Regions from separate parts of the Glutamicibacter sp. V16R2B1 genome, predicted to be linked through region 3. Evidence: riboswitches for the same ligand, from Rfam matches in the RefSeq annotation. Region 3 holds a riboswitch; each other region holds the start of a gene.
The links. Region 3 has a riboswitch for S-adenosylmethionine ahead of FDN03_RS10015 (flavin reductase family protein). Riboswitches for the same ligand answer to the same signal wherever they lie in the genome.
Positions count from the first base shown of each region.

Region 1: another riboswitch for S-adenosylmethionine. It lies ahead of FDN03_RS06545 (bifunctional o-acetylhomoserine/o-acetylserine sulfhydrylase); the one in region 3 lies ahead of FDN03_RS10015 (flavin reductase family protein).
Region 2: another riboswitch for S-adenosylmethionine. It lies ahead of FDN03_RS04460 (acyl-CoA dehydrogenase family protein); the one in region 3 lies ahead of FDN03_RS10015 (flavin reductase family protein).

Region 1 covers NZ_VATX01000010.1:32,321-38,261, reverse strand. The annotation lists gene FDN03_RS06560 (aminoglycoside phosphotransferase family protein) at 1-599, opposite strand, end outside; gene FDN03_RS06555 (CPBP family intramembrane glutamic endopeptidase) at 724-1,494, shown strand; gene FDN03_RS06550 (VOC family protein) at 1,601-2,245, opposite strand; SAM riboswitch class IV at 2,435-2,554, shown strand; gene FDN03_RS06545 (bifunctional o-acetylhomoserine/o-acetylserine sulfhydrylase) at 2,644-3,990, shown strand; gene FDN03_RS06540 (homoserine O-acetyltransferase) at 3,995-5,125, shown strand; gene FDN03_RS06535 (glycosyltransferase 87 family protein) at 5,289-5,941, shown strand, end outside.
Region 2 covers NZ_VATX01000007.1:70,789-76,729, reverse strand. The annotation lists gene acs (acetate--CoA ligase) at 1-862, opposite strand, end outside; gene FDN03_RS04475 (ABC transporter permease) at 895-1,719, opposite strand; gene FDN03_RS04470 (aliphatic sulfonate ABC transporter substrate-binding protein) at 1,723-2,736, opposite strand; gene FDN03_RS04465 (ABC transporter ATP-binding protein) at 2,828-3,655, opposite strand; SAM riboswitch class I at 3,661-3,771, opposite strand; SAM riboswitch class I at 4,036-4,125, shown strand; gene FDN03_RS04460 (acyl-CoA dehydrogenase family protein) at 4,141-5,481, shown strand; gene FDN03_RS04455 (LLM class flavin-dependent oxidoreductase) at 5,527-5,941, shown strand, end outside.
Region 3 covers NZ_VATX01000014.1:74,919-80,859, reverse strand. The annotation lists gene FDN03_RS10035 (pirin family protein) at 1-220, shown strand, start outside; gene FDN03_RS10030 (GNAT family N-acetyltransferase) at 277-609, shown strand; gene FDN03_RS10025 (ZIP family zinc transporter) at 623-1,360, opposite strand; gene dnaB (replicative DNA helicase) at 1,730-3,094, opposite strand; gene FDN03_RS10015 (flavin reductase family protein) at 3,734-4,234, opposite strand; SAM riboswitch class IV at 4,343-4,460, opposite strand; gene FDN03_RS10010 (acyl--CoA ligase family protein) at 4,757-5,941, shown strand, end outside.

The DNA.
Region 1 (5,941 bases), on a different contig from region 3:
TCCAGGATCCCAATCAGCTCCCCGTCGACCCAGTGCATGTTGTGCCCGGCCAGGTCCCCGTGCACCAGGCCCGGGGGCACCTGGGCCAGTTCGGGCAGCTGCTCCCACAGGGTGAGGGCCGCCGGGCGCAGCTCGAGCGGCAGCGCATCGTGGCTGGCCTGGCGGCGCTCGGTGGTCCACGGCCCGCCGAACGCGAACGGTTCGGCCAGCAGCGGGCGCAGCGTGTCGAGCTCTACCTCGGCCAGGGCATCGACCACCCGGCGCAGGATGCACGCATCGCCCCGGTGCGGTGGGTGCGCGGTGCCGGGAATGTAGCGCATCGCCACCGCCGCCAGCCCTTGCGCGTCAGTGGCGATCGGGCCCAGCGCGGTGGGCACCTGCCAGGCAAGGCGTTCGGAGACGGCCCGGTGCAGGGCCACGCTGCGGGGCATGGCCGCGCTGGCCTGCGGGGTGCGGGCCATGCGGATCACCGCCTGCTCGTTGCCCAGCAGCACCCGGTGGAACTGCCCGCCTTCCTCCACCCGGGCCCCTTGCCAGGACAGCTGCGGGGCCAGGCGCCGGGCCAGGGCCAGCTCGGCATCGGTGGCGGCTCGACTCACGGGTTCTCCCTTGGTATGTGGTGGGCGGGGCGGCGCCCGGACCTGCGGGCCGAGCGGTTCCAACGCTATCGCAGCCACCGCGGTGCTTCAGCCCAGGCACAGCGGGCACGCATAGGATCAAGGGGTGCAAAGCAATCTGGCAGACGGCCCGCGGCAGGCGGGGCCGCTGAAATTCGAGATCTTTTTGGTGCTGGCGCTGTCGCTGGGCCAAAGCGCGGTGTATTCGATCGTCAGCTTCCTGGACAAGGTGACCCGCGCGCCGCTGGGTGAGCAGACCACCTCGATGAACAACCCGCTCAGCGCCCGGCCCTGGTTCGATCTGACCTACCAGCTGCTGGACATCGCCTTCGCCCTGGTGCCGGTGGCGCTGGCGCTGTACTTCATGGCGCGCAGTCTGGGGCTCGGGCCGCGGCAGGTGGGGTTCGATTTGCGCCGGCCCGGCCGAGACGCGGCCTGGGGCGCCGGCTTGTTCCTGGCGATGGGGCTGGGCACCCTGGGCCTGTACGCGGTGGGGCGGGCGCTGGGGCTGACCACCGCGCTGTCGGTGGCGAACCTGGAGGGGTATTGGTGGACGGTGCCGGTGCTGCTGCTGTCCGCGGCCCGCCACGCGGTGCTGGAGGAGGTGCTCATGCTGGCCTTCCTCTTCGCCCACGGCCGGGCGCTGAAGATCGCCCCCTGGGCGCTGCTTCTGGGGTCGGCGCTGCTGCGCGGCAGCTACCACCTGTACCAGGGATTCGGGCCGTTCATCGGCAACGCGGTGATGGGCGCCGTGTTCGGTTGGGTGTACCTGCGGTGGGGGCGGGTGATGCCGCTGGTGATCGCGCACTTCCTGCTCGACGCGGTGGGCTTTGTGGGCTTCGCGCTGATCGGTCCGGCGATCGGGATCGGCGGCTGAGCCGGCCGCCCGGCCTTTGCGCCGCGGCGCCGGCGGGTTAACGGATCAGGGGCAGGGGGCGAACCCTCGCGGTTCACGCCCTGCCCCTATATCCGTGCGTCCTTGGCTACAGCACGACCTCGCCCTTGGGGGTCTGGAAGGTGACCGAGAGGATGCCCGGGGTCCCGTTGGGGGACTGGTAGCTCATGGTGACCTCGCCCAGCTGCACCTCATCGGGCTTGCCCAGCCACTCCAGCACCCGGTCGCGGGAGCCGGCGATGGTGATCTCATCGATGAAGCCCACCGGGTCCAGGGCGCGGGAAGGGTGCAGGTCCTCGGTGCCGTCGTCCCAGCGCAGCAGGTAGGGCACCTGCGGGTCGGCGATCAGGCCCTTGATGCCGATCTGCTGCCAGGTCAGTTCGCGCCCGTCGGGGAACTTGCGGTTGCCCGGCACGGCCTGGCGGCCCAGCCGTTGCTCGGCCTGGCCCATCTCATCCAGGGACACGCACCAGCCCATCCATCCCCCGCCCAGTTCGGAGCGGGCGCGCACGGCCTGCCCGAAGGGGGCCTTGAGGCTTGCCGGGTGGTCCAGCACCTCGACGACTTCCAGGTACTGGTTGTGCTGCAGCGGAAAAATTACATTGCGAGTTCCGAATCGTGGGTGGATCCCACCCTTGACGAACTCCAGGCCCAGGGTCTGGGAGATGCGTTCGGCGGTTTCCATCAGCCCATCGGGGCCACATGCATACGAAACGTGATCTAGCCTCATCATGCGATCATCATGCCATTTTTGTGATCCAAGTCTCGACTTAGGGTCGCCTAATTATTTCTCCAGGTGTTGACGTTCCGGCCCGAACGTGCCAAGTGCGGCGCAAGGGGTGCGCTGTTGTGTGACCGATTGCGACGCCGCGGACGCAGCGCCGATTGCATCGTCCGCCGCGCCTGCGGCACACTGGTGGCAGGTCATGAGTCCCAGCTACGAGCCCCGGCTTGCTGGGCGGCAACCCTCCAACCGCGGTGGGGTGCCCCGGGTGAAGACCTGGCCCTGCACACCTAGGTGTGCCAAGGACAAGCGCGGGTTACACCCTGAGAACTCACCGGCCACCGGCCTCTTAGGGTGAATTTCAGTGGTGTACCCCCGAATAGTCAACGAACTATGGGAGGAAAACCATGAGCGAAAACTGGTCATTCGAGACCCGTCAGATCCACGCCGGGCAAAGCCCGGACCCGCACACCGGGGCCCGGGCCCTGCCGATCTACCAGACCACGTCCTTCGAATTCCCCACCGCGCAGACCGCGGCCGAGCGCTTTGCGCTGCAGGACCTGGGTCCGATCTACACCCGCATCGGCAACCCCACCCAGGAGGCGGTGGAGAACCGGATCGCCAGCCTGGAGGGCGGGGTGGGCGCCCTGCTGCTGGCCTCCGGGCAGGCGGCCACCACGTTCGCGATCCTGAACCTGGCCGAGGCGGGGGACCACATCGTGGCCAGCCCCAGCCTCTACGGGGGCACCCAGAACCTGTTCAAGCACACGCTGCGCAAGCTGGGAATCGAGGTCAGCTTCGTGGCCGACCCGGACGACCTGCAGGGGTGGCGCGCCGCGATCCGCCCGAACACCAAGGCGCTGTTCGGCGAGGTGGTCTCCAACCCGCGCCAGGACGTGCTGGACATTGCGGCGATCGCGGACATCGCCCACGCGGCCGGCGTGCCGCTGCTGGTGGACAACACCCTGTCCACCCCCTACCTGATCCGCCCGATCGAGTCCGGCGCGGACATCGTCATCCACTCGGCCACGAAGTACCTGGGCGGGCACGGCACCGCGATCGCCGGGGTGATCGTGGATTCGGGCAACTTCGACTTCGGGGCCGACCCGCAGAAGTTCCCGGGCTTCAACACCCCGGATGAGTCCTACAACAACCTGGTCTTCGCCCGCGACCTGGGCGTGGACGGCGCACTGGGGGCGAACCTGGCCTACATCCTCAAGGCGCGGGTGCAGCTGCTGCGCGACCTGGGTTCGGCCGTGTCCCCCTTCAACGCGTTCTTGATCGCCCAGGGCCTGGAAACCCTGTCCCTGCGCATGGAGCGCCACGTGGCCAACGCGGTCCAGGTGGCCCGCTGGCTGGAGGCGCACCCGCAGGTGCAGCAGGTCTCCTACGCCGGGCTGCCCTCCTCCCCGTGGTACGAACGCGGACGCAAGTACGGGCCGAACGGGGTGGGCGCGATCGTCTCCTTCGACGTGGCCGGCGGGGCCGCGGCCGGCCAGGCGTTCGCCGATGCGCTGGTGCTGCATTCGAACGTGGCCAACCTGGGGGACGTGCGCTCCCTGGTGGTGCACCCGGCCTCCACCACCCACGCCCAGCTCAGCGACGCCGAGCAGCTGGCCGCGGGGGTGCGTCCGGGGCTGGTGCGCCTGAGCGTGGGGCTGGAGAACGTCAAGGACATCCTGGCCGACCTGGAACTGGGCTTCGCGGCCGTGGCCGCCCGCCAGACCGACGAGACCCTGGCCGAAGCGCGCTAAGCCGATGACTGCGATCGCAAGGACCGGGCGGCCGGCCACCCGCACCGCCGTGCACGGCATGAGGCGCCGAGCGGCGGTGGGGGAGTATGGCTTTGAAACCGGCGGCTACCTGCCGCAGGTGGAGCTGGCCTACGAAACCTGGGGGGAACTGGACGCACAGGGCTCCAACGCGGTGCTGATCACCCACGCGCTGACCGGCGATGCCCACGTCAGCCGCGGGGACTCGGACTTCGACGGCTGGTGGGAGGACTTCGTGGGCCCCGGCAAGCCGATCGACACCAACCGCTACCACGTGGTGGCGGCGAACATCGTCGGCGGCTGCAACGGCAGCACCGGGCCGGGCAGCCTGGACGCCAACGGGCGGGCCTGGGGTTCGCGTTTCCCGTTCACCACCATCAAGGACTCGGTGCACCTGGAGGCCCGGCTGGCCGACGCGCTGGGGATCGAGACCTGGCACGCGGTGATCGGCGGGTCGATGGGCGGGGCACGGGCCCTGGAGTGGGCCGTGCTCTACCCGCACCGGGTGCGCAACCTGGTGGTGATGGCCGCCTGCGCGCAGGCCAGCGCCGAACAGATCGCCTTCGCCCAGGTGCAAAGCGAATCGATCCGGCTGGACCCGCACTTCGCCAATGGGGACTACTACCACACCGGGCGGGCGCCGGACGCCGGGCTCGGGGTGGCCCGGCGCCTGGCGCACGTCACCTACCGTTCCGAGGCCGAGCTGCAGCAGCGCTTCGGACGCAGGGGGCAGGGCCAGGAGGACCCGCTGGGATCGGCCAGCTGGCCGCGCGGACGCTACATGGTCGAAAGCTACCTGGACCACCAGGCGGCCAAGCTGTCCCGGCGTTTTGACGCGAACAGCTACCTGGTGCTCACCGAGGCGCTGATGAGCCACGACGTGGCCCGCGGGTTCGGCTCGCTGGAGCACGCCCTGGCCCGGCTGGCCGGGGTGAACACGGTGATCGCCGCGGTGCGCAGCGACCGGCTCTACCTGCCCGAGCAGTCCGAGCAGCTGGCCGCGCTGATTCCCGGCGCCGCGCCGGTGCACTACATCGACTCGCCGATCGGCCACGACGGGTTCCTGACCGACGCGGTGCAGCTGGCCGGGGTGCTGGCCGAGCGCGTGTTCGCCTAGCCGCCCTGCGACGCAGCAGCTTTTTTGCGCGCGCCGGGACATCCACCAGTATGCGGTGGATGTCCCGGCGCGCACTGCGTTAAAGGGCCCGGATCGTGCGGCGGCGGTGCCGTCCCCGCGGTGGGCGGCCCACCGCGGGGGCGGACCCCCATAGACTTATCGGGTGCCTTTAGAGAATCCTGGATTTCAAGCCTCCATCACGCCGCGCCAGTGGCTGTCCCTGTTCCGCCGGCCCTGGTTCCTGCTGGGCCTGGCCGCCGCGCTGGGGATCGTGCTGCTGGCCTCCCCGCTGTACGGGCTGGACTTCCGGGTGTACCGCGAAGGGGCGAAGGTGCTGTTCGCCGGGCTGAACGAGCGTTCCTTGTATGACCCGATGCCGCAGGAGCTGGGCACCCGGGGCCTGCCGTTCACCTACCCGCCGTTCGCCGCCGCCTTGTTCCTGCCCTTCGCGCTGCTGCCCGCGACGCTGGGCATGGTGCTGATCACCGCCACCACGCTGCTGTGCCTGGTGGGGGCCGCGCTCTTGGCGGTCGGCTACATGCACCGCCACGGGGCGCTGGGCTGGTTCGCCCACACCCAGCTCCGCCGCGGCCTGGCGGTGCTGCTGGCCATCACGCTGATCGGGGTGAGCGGGCCCTGGCGGGACAGCCTGGACTTCGGGCAGATCAACGCGATGATCATGGCGTTGATCGTGATCGACGTGGTGCGCCCGGGCCGCTGGCTGCCGCGCGGGGTGCTGATCGGGGTGGCCGCCGGGATCAAGCTCACGCCCCTGGCATTCGGGCTGATCTTCCTGGCCCGCCGGGATCTGCGGTC
Region 2 (5,941 bases), on a different contig from region 3:
CCAGCTCGCGCAGCGCCGGGTCCGGGTTCGCGAACAACAGGTTGTGGCTGTAGGCGGCCTGGGTCAGGTAGCCGCCGGTGGTGTGCACCAGCCCCTTGGGCTTGCCGGTGGTCCCGGAGGTGTACATGATGAACAGCGGGGTTTCGGCGTCAAAGGCCTGGGCCTGGTGTTCGGTGGGCTGGCTGTCCACCAGCTCGTGCCACCACACGTCCCGTCCCTCGGTCCAGGCGATGTCGCACCCGGTGCGCCGGATCACCAGCACGTTCTCAATGTTGTTCTCCCCGGCCACCGCCGCGTCCGCGTTGTCCTTGACCGGGACGGCGGCGCCGCGGCGAAACTGGCCGTCCGTGGTGACCAGCAGCTTCGCTGCGGTGTCCTCGACCCGGAACTTCAGGGCCGCGGCGGAGAACCCGCCGAAAACCAGGGAGTGGATCGCGCCAATGCGGGCGCAGGCCAGGGTGATGACCACCGTCTCCACCAGCACCGGCAGGTAGATGACCACCCGGTCACCCTTCCCGATCCCCAGTTCGGTCAGCGCGTTCGCGGCCTGGCATACCCGTTCGGCCAGTTCCCGGTAGGTGACGGTCTCCCGGTCCCCGGGTTCCCCCTCGAAGTACAGGGCCACCTTCTCACCGCGGCCGGCCGCCACATGACGGTCCGCGCAGTTCACGGCGGCGTTCAGCGTGCCGCCCAGGTACCAGGAAATCTGCGGGCCGCGTTCGGCGGCGGGGTCGGCGGCAACGATCCGGGAGGTGGTGTGCCATCGGGTGTCCCAGTCCAGCAGGTTCGCCGCTTCATCCCAGAAGCGCTGGCGGGTGGCTTCGTCGGTGCTTTCCTCGGAGGTCAGGTCGATGGTTGTCATCGAAGAAAATCCTTTACACGTGGTCGCGGGCCCTAGGCCCAGCGGGCAATGGCCTTGCGTTCGGCGATGGACAGCAGGGCATCGGTGAGTTTGCCGAAGATCGCCAGCAAGATGATGGTCAGGATCAGGCGGTCAATGCGCCCATTGTTTTGGGAATCGGTGAGCAGGAACCCCAGGCCCATGGAGGCGCCGAGCAGTTCGGCCGCCACCAGGAACAGCCATGCCTGGGCCAGGGCCAGGCGCAGCCCGGAGAAGATCGCGGGAACCACGGCCGGCAGCTGAACGGTGCGCAGCAGGCGCAGGCCCCGGTAGCCAAAGGAGCGGGCCGCCTCCACCAGCTGGGGATCCACGTGGCGCAGCGCCAGGGAGACGGTGGTGAAGACCGGGAAGAAGGCGCCGATGATGATCAGGGTGACCTTGGAGTCCTCACCCATCTTCATCCACAGCACCAGCAGCGGAACCCAGGCCAGTGACGGGACCGCGCGCAGCGCCCCGATGCTCAGGCTCAGCAGGGCATCGGCCAGCTTCGATAGTCCCACCAGGGCACCGAAGACCAGGCCCAGCAGCGAACCGGCGGCAAAGCCCAACAGGACCCGCTGGGCGGAGATGCCTATGTGGGTCCACAGCTCACCGCGCTCCAGCAGGTCAACGGCGGCGGTGATGACGGAGGCCGGGGTAGGCAGCGCATAGGAGGGCACCAGTCCGCTTGTCGTGGCCAACTGCCACGCCACCAGGACCAGGGCGGGGACAACCAGGCCCACCAGCCAGTGCGGGAGCCCCAGCAGTGCGGCGAGCAGCCCGGCGCGCGGGGCATCGGCTTGTGTGGTGGCCGGCTGCTGGTCAACAGGAGCGGTCATCGCCTATTCACCCGCAATCTGTGAGGCATCGGCCTGCCGGGCAAACTGGTCGTCAACCAGGGTGTCCAGTGCGGCGTCCACCTCGGCTTGGCTCTTCACATCGCCGCTGTCGACAAACACCGGCCCAATGTTGCCCAGCACCTGAACGAACTTCTCGCCCGGGACCGCCGCCACGTCGAGGTTGGATCGCTCGGAGATGACCGTGTCGGCGACCTGAGCGTCCAGTCCGGCGACATCGGCCAGGATCTGTGCGGTTTCCTCCGGGTGGCTGCCGGCCCACTGGCGCGCCTTCTCATAGGCGTCAACCACGGTCTGCGCCACTTCCGGGCTGTCCTTGAGGAAGTCCTCACGGGCGTTGAGCGCCCCATAGGTGTTGAAGTCCAGGTTGCGGTACAGCAGGCGTGCCCCGTCCTGTTCGGCGGACGCCATGATCGGGTCCAGTCCGCTCCAGGCATCCACCGAGCCGTTGGCCAAAGCGGTGCGCCCGTCGGCGTGCTGCACGTTCTGCAACGTGATGTCCTTTTCCCCCAATCCCGCCTCCTGCAGGGCCTGCAGCAGGAAGAAGTAGGGGTCGGTGCCCTTGGTGGCCGCGACCTGCTTGCCCTTCAGGTCGGCGACCGAGGAAACCGGTGAATCCTTGCCCACGACCAGTGCTGACCATTCGGGCTGCGAGTACAACGCGATCGTCTTGATCGGGGAACCGTTGGAGCGGGCCAGCAGGGCGGCGGATCCGGCGGTGGAGCCCACGTCGATGGCGTCCGCACGCAGTGCCTCGTTGGCCTTGTTTGACCCGGCCGACTGGATCCATTCGACGCTGATGCCGTCGTCGGCCAGCGCATCCTCCAGCCATCCCTTTTCCTTCAGCACCAGGCTCAGGGGGTTGTAGGTCGCATAGTCGAGGGTCAGGGTCTCACCGGCAGCGGCGTTCTCCCCGGCGCAGCCGCTGAGGCTGCTCGCGGCCAATGCGACGGCGGCGAAGGTGAATGCGCAACGGCGGGACAGGGTGAATTTTGACATGGGAATCCTTAGCGGGTGGGTTCGGCGGCGCACGGGAGGAGGCCCGGACGCAAGGGGGAGGGGTGGGCAGGAAGGCGACGCGGCGCGGGGGTTAATGGCCCGACGGGTTGACACCGAGCAGCTGCAGCAGATGCGCGCGCTGGGTGGTGAATCCGGAACCCGTCCGGTTGCGGGGCCTGGGGGAGTTCAGGGTCAGGTCCTCGATGACCCCGGCCCCGTTCTGCTTCTGCTCCGCGTTCGGCCGCCGGTGCCCCAGGACAATGACGCGGTCGGCCAGGCTCAGGGCCTCGTCCACGTCATGGGTGACCATCAGCACCGTGGTCGGGAACGAACGGTGGATCTCCAGCAGCAGATCCTGCATTTTCAGGCGGGTCAGGGCATCCAGCGCGCCGAACGGTTCGTCCAGCAGCAGGACCCCGGGGCGCCGTGCCAGGGCGCGGGCCAGTGAAACGCGCTGGGCCATGCCCCCGGAAATCTCGCGCGGACGAAGTTCCGCCGCGTGGGTGAGTTCGGTCAGTTCCAGCAGCTCGGCGATCAGCTCGCGGCCGGCCTGGGCTGTCAGCTGCGGAGACAGGCCCAGGGCGATGTTCTGGCGCACCGTCCGCCACGGCAGCAACCGGGGTTCCTGGAACGCCACCGCACAGCGGTCATCGATTCCCTCCACGGCGTGGCCGCCAATGCGGACCTGGCCGACACTGGGGTGATCCAGGCCGCTGACGGTGCGCAGCAGTGTGGACTTGCCGCAGCCGCTGGCGCCCAGGATGGCCACCACCTGACCGGCGGTGATCTGCAGGTCGATGCCCGACAGGACCGTGCGGGTCTGCCGTCCTGCGGTGAACGAACGCCCCAGGTTGTGGAACTGAACCGATCGGGCAGTGGATGGCGCCACGGGTGTGGGCGACACAAGGACAGTACTCATTGTCATCTCCATCGCTTCTGGCGTTAGCACCGTCCATGCAGGAAGAGGCCTTCTCCCCGTCATGGTGGTTGCTGCGGCGTCAACGAGCCAGATCTCTCGGCCGCTCGGGATGGTTACGCCACCATGTAATCGTCCCGAACGGATGGAAGGCAAATCGTTCGTAATGTGACGAATCTTCGAAGCATACGTTTCTGGGGCCGGTAATTCTGGTATTTCTTTGATCCCTTGTGGATTCTGCATCATTCTGCCGCTTGACGGGGTCAGGCTGTAACGTCCTGCCCATTCGCGCGATCCGGGCGTTCGACGTCATCTGCGCTTCATGCCCCGAAATATGACGCCAAGCCTTGAGCCGGCTTCGTCACCGCCGGTACAAATGAGATGAACCATCCAGAGCGGCCGAGAGATCTGGCTCCACGACGCCGCAGCAACCACCCCATGCGGGCCGGTGCTACCGCCAGGACCGATGGAAGAATTGAGGCTCTTGCATGTCATTCGGCGAACCCCAACCGGACTTCAACGCGCTGTCCGACCCTGCCCAGGCCCCTGCCGGCAACGCCGTGGACCTGGACCAGCACCCCGAGCAGCTGCCCGAGCGGCAGCTGCTGAAGATCACCCCGGGGCCTGGGGCCGACGAACAATATGAACGCCTGGCCGCCACCTTCCGACCGGTCTTCGCGCAAATCGCCGAGGGCGCGGCCCACCGGGACCGGGAGCGCATCCTGCCCTTTGAGCAAGTGGGGCTGCTGAACCGGGAACGCTTCGGGGCCCTGCGCGTCCCGGTGGACCGCGGCGGGTACGGTGCCCGCATGTCCGATGTCTTCCGCCTGCTGATTGAACTGGCCGAAGCCGACTCCCACATCGCCCAGCTCTGGCGTGCCCACCTGGCCTTCGTCGAAGACGTGCTGGCCTTCGAGGACCAGTCGCTGCAGGCCAAATGGCTGGAGCGGATCTCAGCCGGGCACATTGTGGGCAACGCCTACACCGAACGCGGCGGCAACCGGCTGGGCAGCCTGAACACCACGGCCACCGAGCACGAGGGCCGCTGGTTCGTCACCGGGGAGAAGTACTACTGCACCGGGACCATCTTTGCCGACTGGACCATGGTGGCCGTGGCCCACCCGCAGCTGCCCGGTCGGCAGATCGCCGTCGTGGCCACCCAGCATTCCGGGGTGCGGATCCTGGATGACTGGGACGGGTTCGGCCAGCAGCTGACGGGCACCGGCACCACCACGTTCGAGCGGGTCCCGGTGGACAGCTTCATCCCGCAGCATGAGAACGACACCGAATCGGCGGTCTTCCAGCTGGTGCTGCTGGCCGTGCAGGCCGGCGTGGCCCGCGCGGCGCTGAATGACCTGCGCTCCTCGGTCCAGCTGCGCACCCGCAGCTTCAGCACCGGCACCGGGGTCCCGGTCCGCCACGAACCGCAGGTCCTGCAGGTCGTGGGGGAGGTCTCGGCCGAGGTCTTCGCCATCGAGTCGGTGGTGATGGGCGCCGTGCTGGAGGTCGAGGCCGCCCTGGCCGACGCCAACCTGAGCCCCGCCGAACGCTATGCGGTGTGCGAGTTGGCCGCCAACCGCGCCCAATCGGTCACCCAGCCGCTGACCATCGGGGTGACCAGCAAGCTCTTTGACCCGCTGGGCGCCTCGGCCACCAAGGCCAGCTGCAACATGGACCGGCACTGGCGCAACGCCCGCACCATCGCCACCCACAACCCCGCCATCTACAAATCCCGCATCGTGGGCGACTACGAGATCAACGCGGTGCCCCCGGTGCGGCTGAACGCCACCGGGGACGTCCCCGCCCCGGGCCAGGTCAGCTTCCGCTAGTCCCGCCCGCCACCATCGAATCAAACCCCCGAAAGAAGGACCGCCATGAGCCGCACACCCCGCGAAATCCTGTTCAACGCCTTTGACATGAACTGCGTCGCCCACCAGTCGCCCGGACTCTGGCGCCACCCGCAGGACCAAGCCGCAAGCTACAACACCCTGGGCTACTGGACCCACCTGGCCAAGGTGCTGGAAAAGGGCAAGTTCGACGGGCTGTTCATCGCCGATGTGCTGGGCACCTATGACGTCTACAACGGCACCAACGAATCCCCGCTGCGCACCGGCGCCCAGGCCCCGGTCAACGACCCGATTCTGCTGGTCTCCGCCATGGCCGCGGTCACCGAGAACCTCGGCTTCGGCATCACCGCGGGCACCGCCTACGAGCACCCGTACCCGTTCGCCCGCCGCCTGGCCACCCTGGACCACCTCACCGGGGGCCGGGTCGGCTGGAACGTGGTCA
Region 3 (5,941 bases):
GCCGCTGAACGAGCAGATCCTGATGTGGTGGAACTTCGTGGGCCGCACCCATGAGGAGGTGGTCGCCTTCCGTCAGCAGTACCAGGCGGAGATCGGCGCCGAGCCCGGGGACGCCTCCGAGGACCGCTTCGGCCCCTTCCCCAAGGACACCCCGGCCGCGCTGCCGGCCCCCACCCTGCCCACCGTGCGGCTGCGTCCGCGCGAAAACCCGCCGGTGTAGCGCCACCGGCCAACCGATTTTCCATCATCCGACAACCCAGCGACACAAGGAGCACCATGAGCCAGATCGTCCCGCAGGCACTGCCCGAACGCGACCGCTACGTCCTTGACGATGCGGGCAAGCACATCGGCGCCGCCCACTACCGCGACTACCAGGGTGAGAACGGGGTGGAGCGGATCTTCTTCCACACCGTGGTCGATGAAGAGTACAGCGGCCAGGGCCTGGCCTCGAAGCTGGCGGCCTTCGCCCTGGAAGACACGGTCTCGGCCGGGATGAAGATCGTCCCGGTCTGCCCGTACATCAAGAAGTATGTGGGCAAGCACCAGGAGTTCGAGCCGGACGTGGTCCCGCCGCGCCCGCACCACCTGCAGATCCTGCCCAAGGCCTAACCGGGACGGCGGCCTACCCGCCGACCGCGTGCAGGGTGAAGGCGCTGAGGAACCCGAGGGTGACCAGCAGCCCGGTGTAGTCGTGGTCGACCGCGTACGCCTCGGGGATCATGGTGTCCGCGATCATGGTCAGGATGCCGCCGGCCGCGACCGCGGTGGCGAACGCCAGCACCTCGGCGGGCATCTGTGCCAGCGCGATGGCACCGATGAAGGCGGCCAGTCCGCTGGCCACCGCGATTGCGCCCCACAGCGCCAGCACGGCGCGGCCCGGGCGGCGGGCCTGCTTCATGTCCGCGGTGCTGGCCAGTCCCTCGGGGATGTTGGAGATGAAGATGGCCGCGAGCATGGTGGGGTTGATTCCCGCTCCGGCCACGACTCCCAGGCCCAGGGCCACCGATTCGGGAATCCCGTCAATCAGCGCTCCGACGGCGATTGCGGTGCCGGAGGAGTCCTGGGTCCGCGGGGTGCTGGCGTGGCGTCGCGCCGTCAGCCAGGCCAGCAGCCGATTGGCGCCGAAGTAGAGCCCCGCGCCGGCGAGCACCCCGGCGACGCTGGCCGCCAGGCCGCCCTGCTGGTAGGCCTCCAACACCAGCTCAAAGCTCAGCGCACTGATCAGCACCCCTGAGCCGAAGGCCATGATCGCGCAAACCCAGATCCGCGGAATGCGCAGCCACCAGGCCGCCCCGGCCCCCAACAGCAGGGCCGAACCGGCCACGGTGCCCCACAGCAGGGCTTGAAGGCTCTGGATCATGGCACCCACTATAGCGGTGCCTGGATGCCCGGGCTGAGCGGGATCAGCCCAAAAACACAGCCCTGCATTCAAGGCCCTGACATCACCCCGATCGGGTCTGCCGCATCGTGCTGCCCGTGGATGCAGAAATCGGACTCGCTCCTGCCCAGGTGCCAGTGAGGACCAAGACTCTGGACAATCTCTGCTTCGCCGACTCGCCGCCCCGATAACGGCGTGTAGTAGCTCGATTTAAAGACAACCGTGGTGCTTTTGGCGTTGATCTCTGCCGTTACCTGCGTCTTCACCTGCGGGCTGCCGGCCCTCTGGCTGGAGTCGGATGCGCCTTCGGGATTTGTCCTACCGTGGCTCGGGTCAAGCCAGGGGTTGCCCCTACCCTTCGCTTTGCATGTTGCTGAACCGGGAGTAGTGGCCCTGGAAGGCGACGGTAATGGTCTTGGTGGGACCGTTGCGGTGCTTGGCCACAATCACGTCGGCCTCTCCGGGACGATTTTCCTTGTCGTACACGTCCTCGCGGTGCAGCAGGATCACCATGTCCGCATCCTGCTCAATCGAGCCGGATTCACGCAGGTCCGAGACCATCGGCTTCTTGTCCGTACGCTGTTCCGAACCACGGTTCAGCTGCGAGAGCGCGATGAGCGGGACATCGAGCTCCTTGGCCAGCAGCTTCAGGTTACGGGAGAACTCCGAGACTTCCTGCTGGCGTGATTCAACGCGCTTGCCCGAGCTCATCAGCTGCAGGTAGTCCAGCACGATCATCTTCAGCTCGTTGCGCTGCTTCAGGCGGCGGCACTTGGCGCGGATCTCCATCATCGACATGTTCGGGGAGTCGTCAATGAATAGCGGAGCCTCATTCAACCGTCCCATGGTGGTGGCGATCTTGGTCCACTGGGCATCCTCCACCGACCCCTTGCGCAGGTCCTGCAACTGGATCGAGGCCTCCGCGGAGAGCAGACGCATCGCGATTTCATTGCGCCCCATTTCCAGGGAGAAGAACACGGTGGCCATGTTGTTCTTGATTGCCGCCGAACGCGCAAAGTCCAGGGCGAAGGTCGACTTGCCCACGGCCGGACGCGCGGCGATGATGATCATCTGCCCGCCCTGCAGGCCCTGGGTCAACTCATCAAACTCGTAAAAGCCGGTGGGGACACCGGTGATGCCGTCACCGGCGTTGGCCGCATTTTCGATCTCATCGACGGTGCCCTCGATGATCTCGCTGAGCCGGACATAGTCTTCGCTCGAGCGATTCTCCGCAACCTTGTAGACCTCGGCCTGCGCCTCGTTGACGATGGCGTCCACGTCCCCGTCCGGGGAGTAGCCCATCTGCACGATCCGGGTCCCGGCGTCGACCAGGCGGCGCAGCACGGCGCGTTCGCGCACGATCTCGGCGTAGTAACCGGCGTTCGCGGCGGTGGGCACGGACTGGATGAGGTTGTGCAGGTATGCGGCACCGCCCACCCGGACGATTTCGCCCCGCTTGGTCAGCAGGTCCGAAACGGTGACGGCATCAGCCGGTTCGCCCCGTCCGTAGAGATCAATGATGGCCTCATAGATCGATTCATGGGCCGGACGGTAGAAGTCGTTGCCGCGGACCACCTCAATGACATCGGCGATCGCGTCCTTGGAGAGCATCATGCCGCCCAGAACCGACATTTCCGCGGCGATGTCCTGCGGCGGCGTACGCCCCGCCTCGGAGTCGCGGTTCTCGTAGGCCTGCTCAGCGCTGGCAATAGACATTCAAATCCCCTTCTACCCACCGGGAACTCGGCGACCGGTTCACCGTCCACCTCGTATCGTTCCATCGGGCCCCGACAGTTTGGGGGCGCTGGGGAAACTTGTGGATATTTCAGTTCCAGAGCCAACAGTAGGCCTCTTATGTAAGGGCGTAAACTCACTTATCCACAGGATCTGTGGACAAGCGGCAGCTATCTGTGGAAGGGGGTGTGCAGGAACTGGGGAGAACGCTGTGGATTTCCCCACTTAAACGCAACTAATACCTCATTGACTTGGTTGTTTAGGTTTTCACACGTGTGGATAAAAAATAAATTTTCCTCCGCGGCATTGTGGGTTTTGGATCTTTTCCACAGCCGGAAAGCCCACAATTCGGGGGCGTGGAGGCGTCAACCACGGTTATCCACCCCCAATCCACAACGCTGTGGAAAGCTTTGTGGATTACTTCAGATCTAAAAACTCGCTACTCATCGCAGGACCACCCATTAAGGTCCTTCGGATGCGGGGCTTCGTCCACAGATCCCCGGCCTGCCTCATCTCGGGACTGTGCACTGCGCCTGACACGCAACCCGGTTTGAAGCGGTTAACGCAATGAATCCCACCGCGGCGTACGACGCAGTGGGATTCATCGATGCCGCCCTGCCATTAGACCAGGGCCGGCACCTTGAGGGTGTGGAAGGCGGAATCATGGAAGATCGACGGGGTGTGCGCCGAGGCCTGGTGGCCGTGCACCTGCAGCAGGACGACCCAGTGGTCCCCGGCTTCAACCTCGTTGTAGATGGAGGTATCGAGCCAGAGGGTGGATTCCTCGATGAACAACGCCTGCTGCTCGGTGATGTGGGTGTGCAGCCCGGCGAAGCGGTCACCCTTCTTCGAGGCGATCTGGGCGCAGACCCCCTCGTTGCGGCTGCTGAGCACCGAGACCCCGATACGCTGTGCCCGCCGCAGCTTCGGCCAGGTGTTGGAGGTCTTCTGCACGGCGAACATCACCAGCGCCGGATCCAGGGAGACCCCAACGGTAAACGAGGAGGCAACAATTCCGGTCTTGACGCCATCGATTTCGGCGCACAACGCCGCGACGCCCGAGGGGTGCTGGGCGAAGACCTTGCGCAGGGTCAACGGGTCGAGATCCTGATTCAATGACATGATTCGTATCCTTAGCATCAGGCCCACCGTGGTCGGCGACGGTCGAATGCCCATAGCGCCGCAGGGCCAAGCTGCTGCACTGTGGATTCGAAGGTTTTACGCCTCGGTGTGCGGTACTTGTTCCACGCGGTGGCGCGCGGAACCGAATCCTCACCTGGAGCACCCCACTACCGTTTAGAGGGTTGCCGGCCAGCTAGCCAGGGCTTGTCAGCTGACGCTCTTGATTCTGTCTACGACACTATGGCCCGTCGCGGCGTAACGTCAAACATTTCCTGTCTTATACCGCAATCTTCGACATATTGTTTCGTCCGCCCCCTCCTTCCGCTACGCTCGCCGCCGATAATTTCGCCCGACGCAGCTCACCAACGGACACCGCCTCCTACGCTGGTCGCCCCGCGGGCGCCGTTGAGCGCAATGGCACGCAGTTTCTTTGTCTGGGGTTCAGTTTCATGCCACGATGTCTTGCGAGGTGCCCTGCGTCACAGCGCAGGGCCGGATAGTTACCGACCCCGAGGAGCCCCCATGGCATCGTTGCTGGCCAACCACTCAGAATTGACTCCCCTGCGCTTCCTGGAACGCTCCGTGGAGGTCTACCCGGAGAAAACCGCGGTGATTCACGGTTCGCGCAGCTACACCTGGGCCCAGTTCGAGGAGCGCGTCCAGCGGCTGGCCCAGGTGCTGGCCCAACGCATTTCCCCGGGCGACCGGGTCGCGGTGCTGGCCCCGAACACCCCGGAAATGCTGGCCGCCCACTACGCGGTCCCGCTGGCCGGCGGCATCCTCGTTGCCCTGAACACCCGCCTGGCCGCCCACGAGCTGCAGTACATCTTGTCGCACGCCGAGGCCCGGCTGCTGTTGGCGGACACCGAGCTGCTGGGCAACACCGCACGGCTGCGCCAGGAGGTGGCGAGCCTGGAGGCGCTGATCGAGGTCACCGACGACCAGTACACCGGCCCGCGCCCCCAGGTGCCGGTCGACGCGGTGCTGGAGGACCTGCTGCGCCACGCCCCCGCCGGCCGCCTGCCCTATACGGTGGGCGACGAGCGGGCCCCGATCTGCCTGAACTACACCTCCGGGACCACCGGCAAGCCCAAGGGGGTGCTGTATTCACACCGCGGCACCTATCTGAACGCGCTGGGTGAGGCGTTCCACCAGCAAATGGACGTGCACACCCGCTACCTGTGGACGCTGCCGATGTTCCACTGCAACGGCTGGTGCACGCCCTGGGCGGTAACCGCCGCCGGCGGCACCCACCTGTGCCTGCGGGCGGTGCGCGAGGACGCCGTCTGGGATGCCATCGACCAGCTGGGCACCACCCACCTGTGCGGGGCACCAACCGTGTGCTCGATCATCGCCGACGCGCCCCGGGCCCACCGTGTGGGCCAGCCGCTGCGCATCACCACCGCCGGCGCTCCCCCGTCACCGGCCATCATTGGCAAGCTGCACCGGCTGGGCATCGAGGTGGTGCACGTCTACGGGTTGACCGAGGTCTACGGCCCGTACACGATCTGCGAGTACCAGCAGCACTGGGATGAGCTGGACGCCGAGCAGCGGGCCGCCAAGCTCTCCCGGCAGGGGGTGGGCATGGTGACCGCGGAGTCCGCCCGCGTAGTGGACCTGGACATGAACGACGTGCCGGCCGACGGACAGAGCATGGGCGAAATCGTGCTGCGCGGCAACAACGTGATGATCGGCTACTACAAGGAC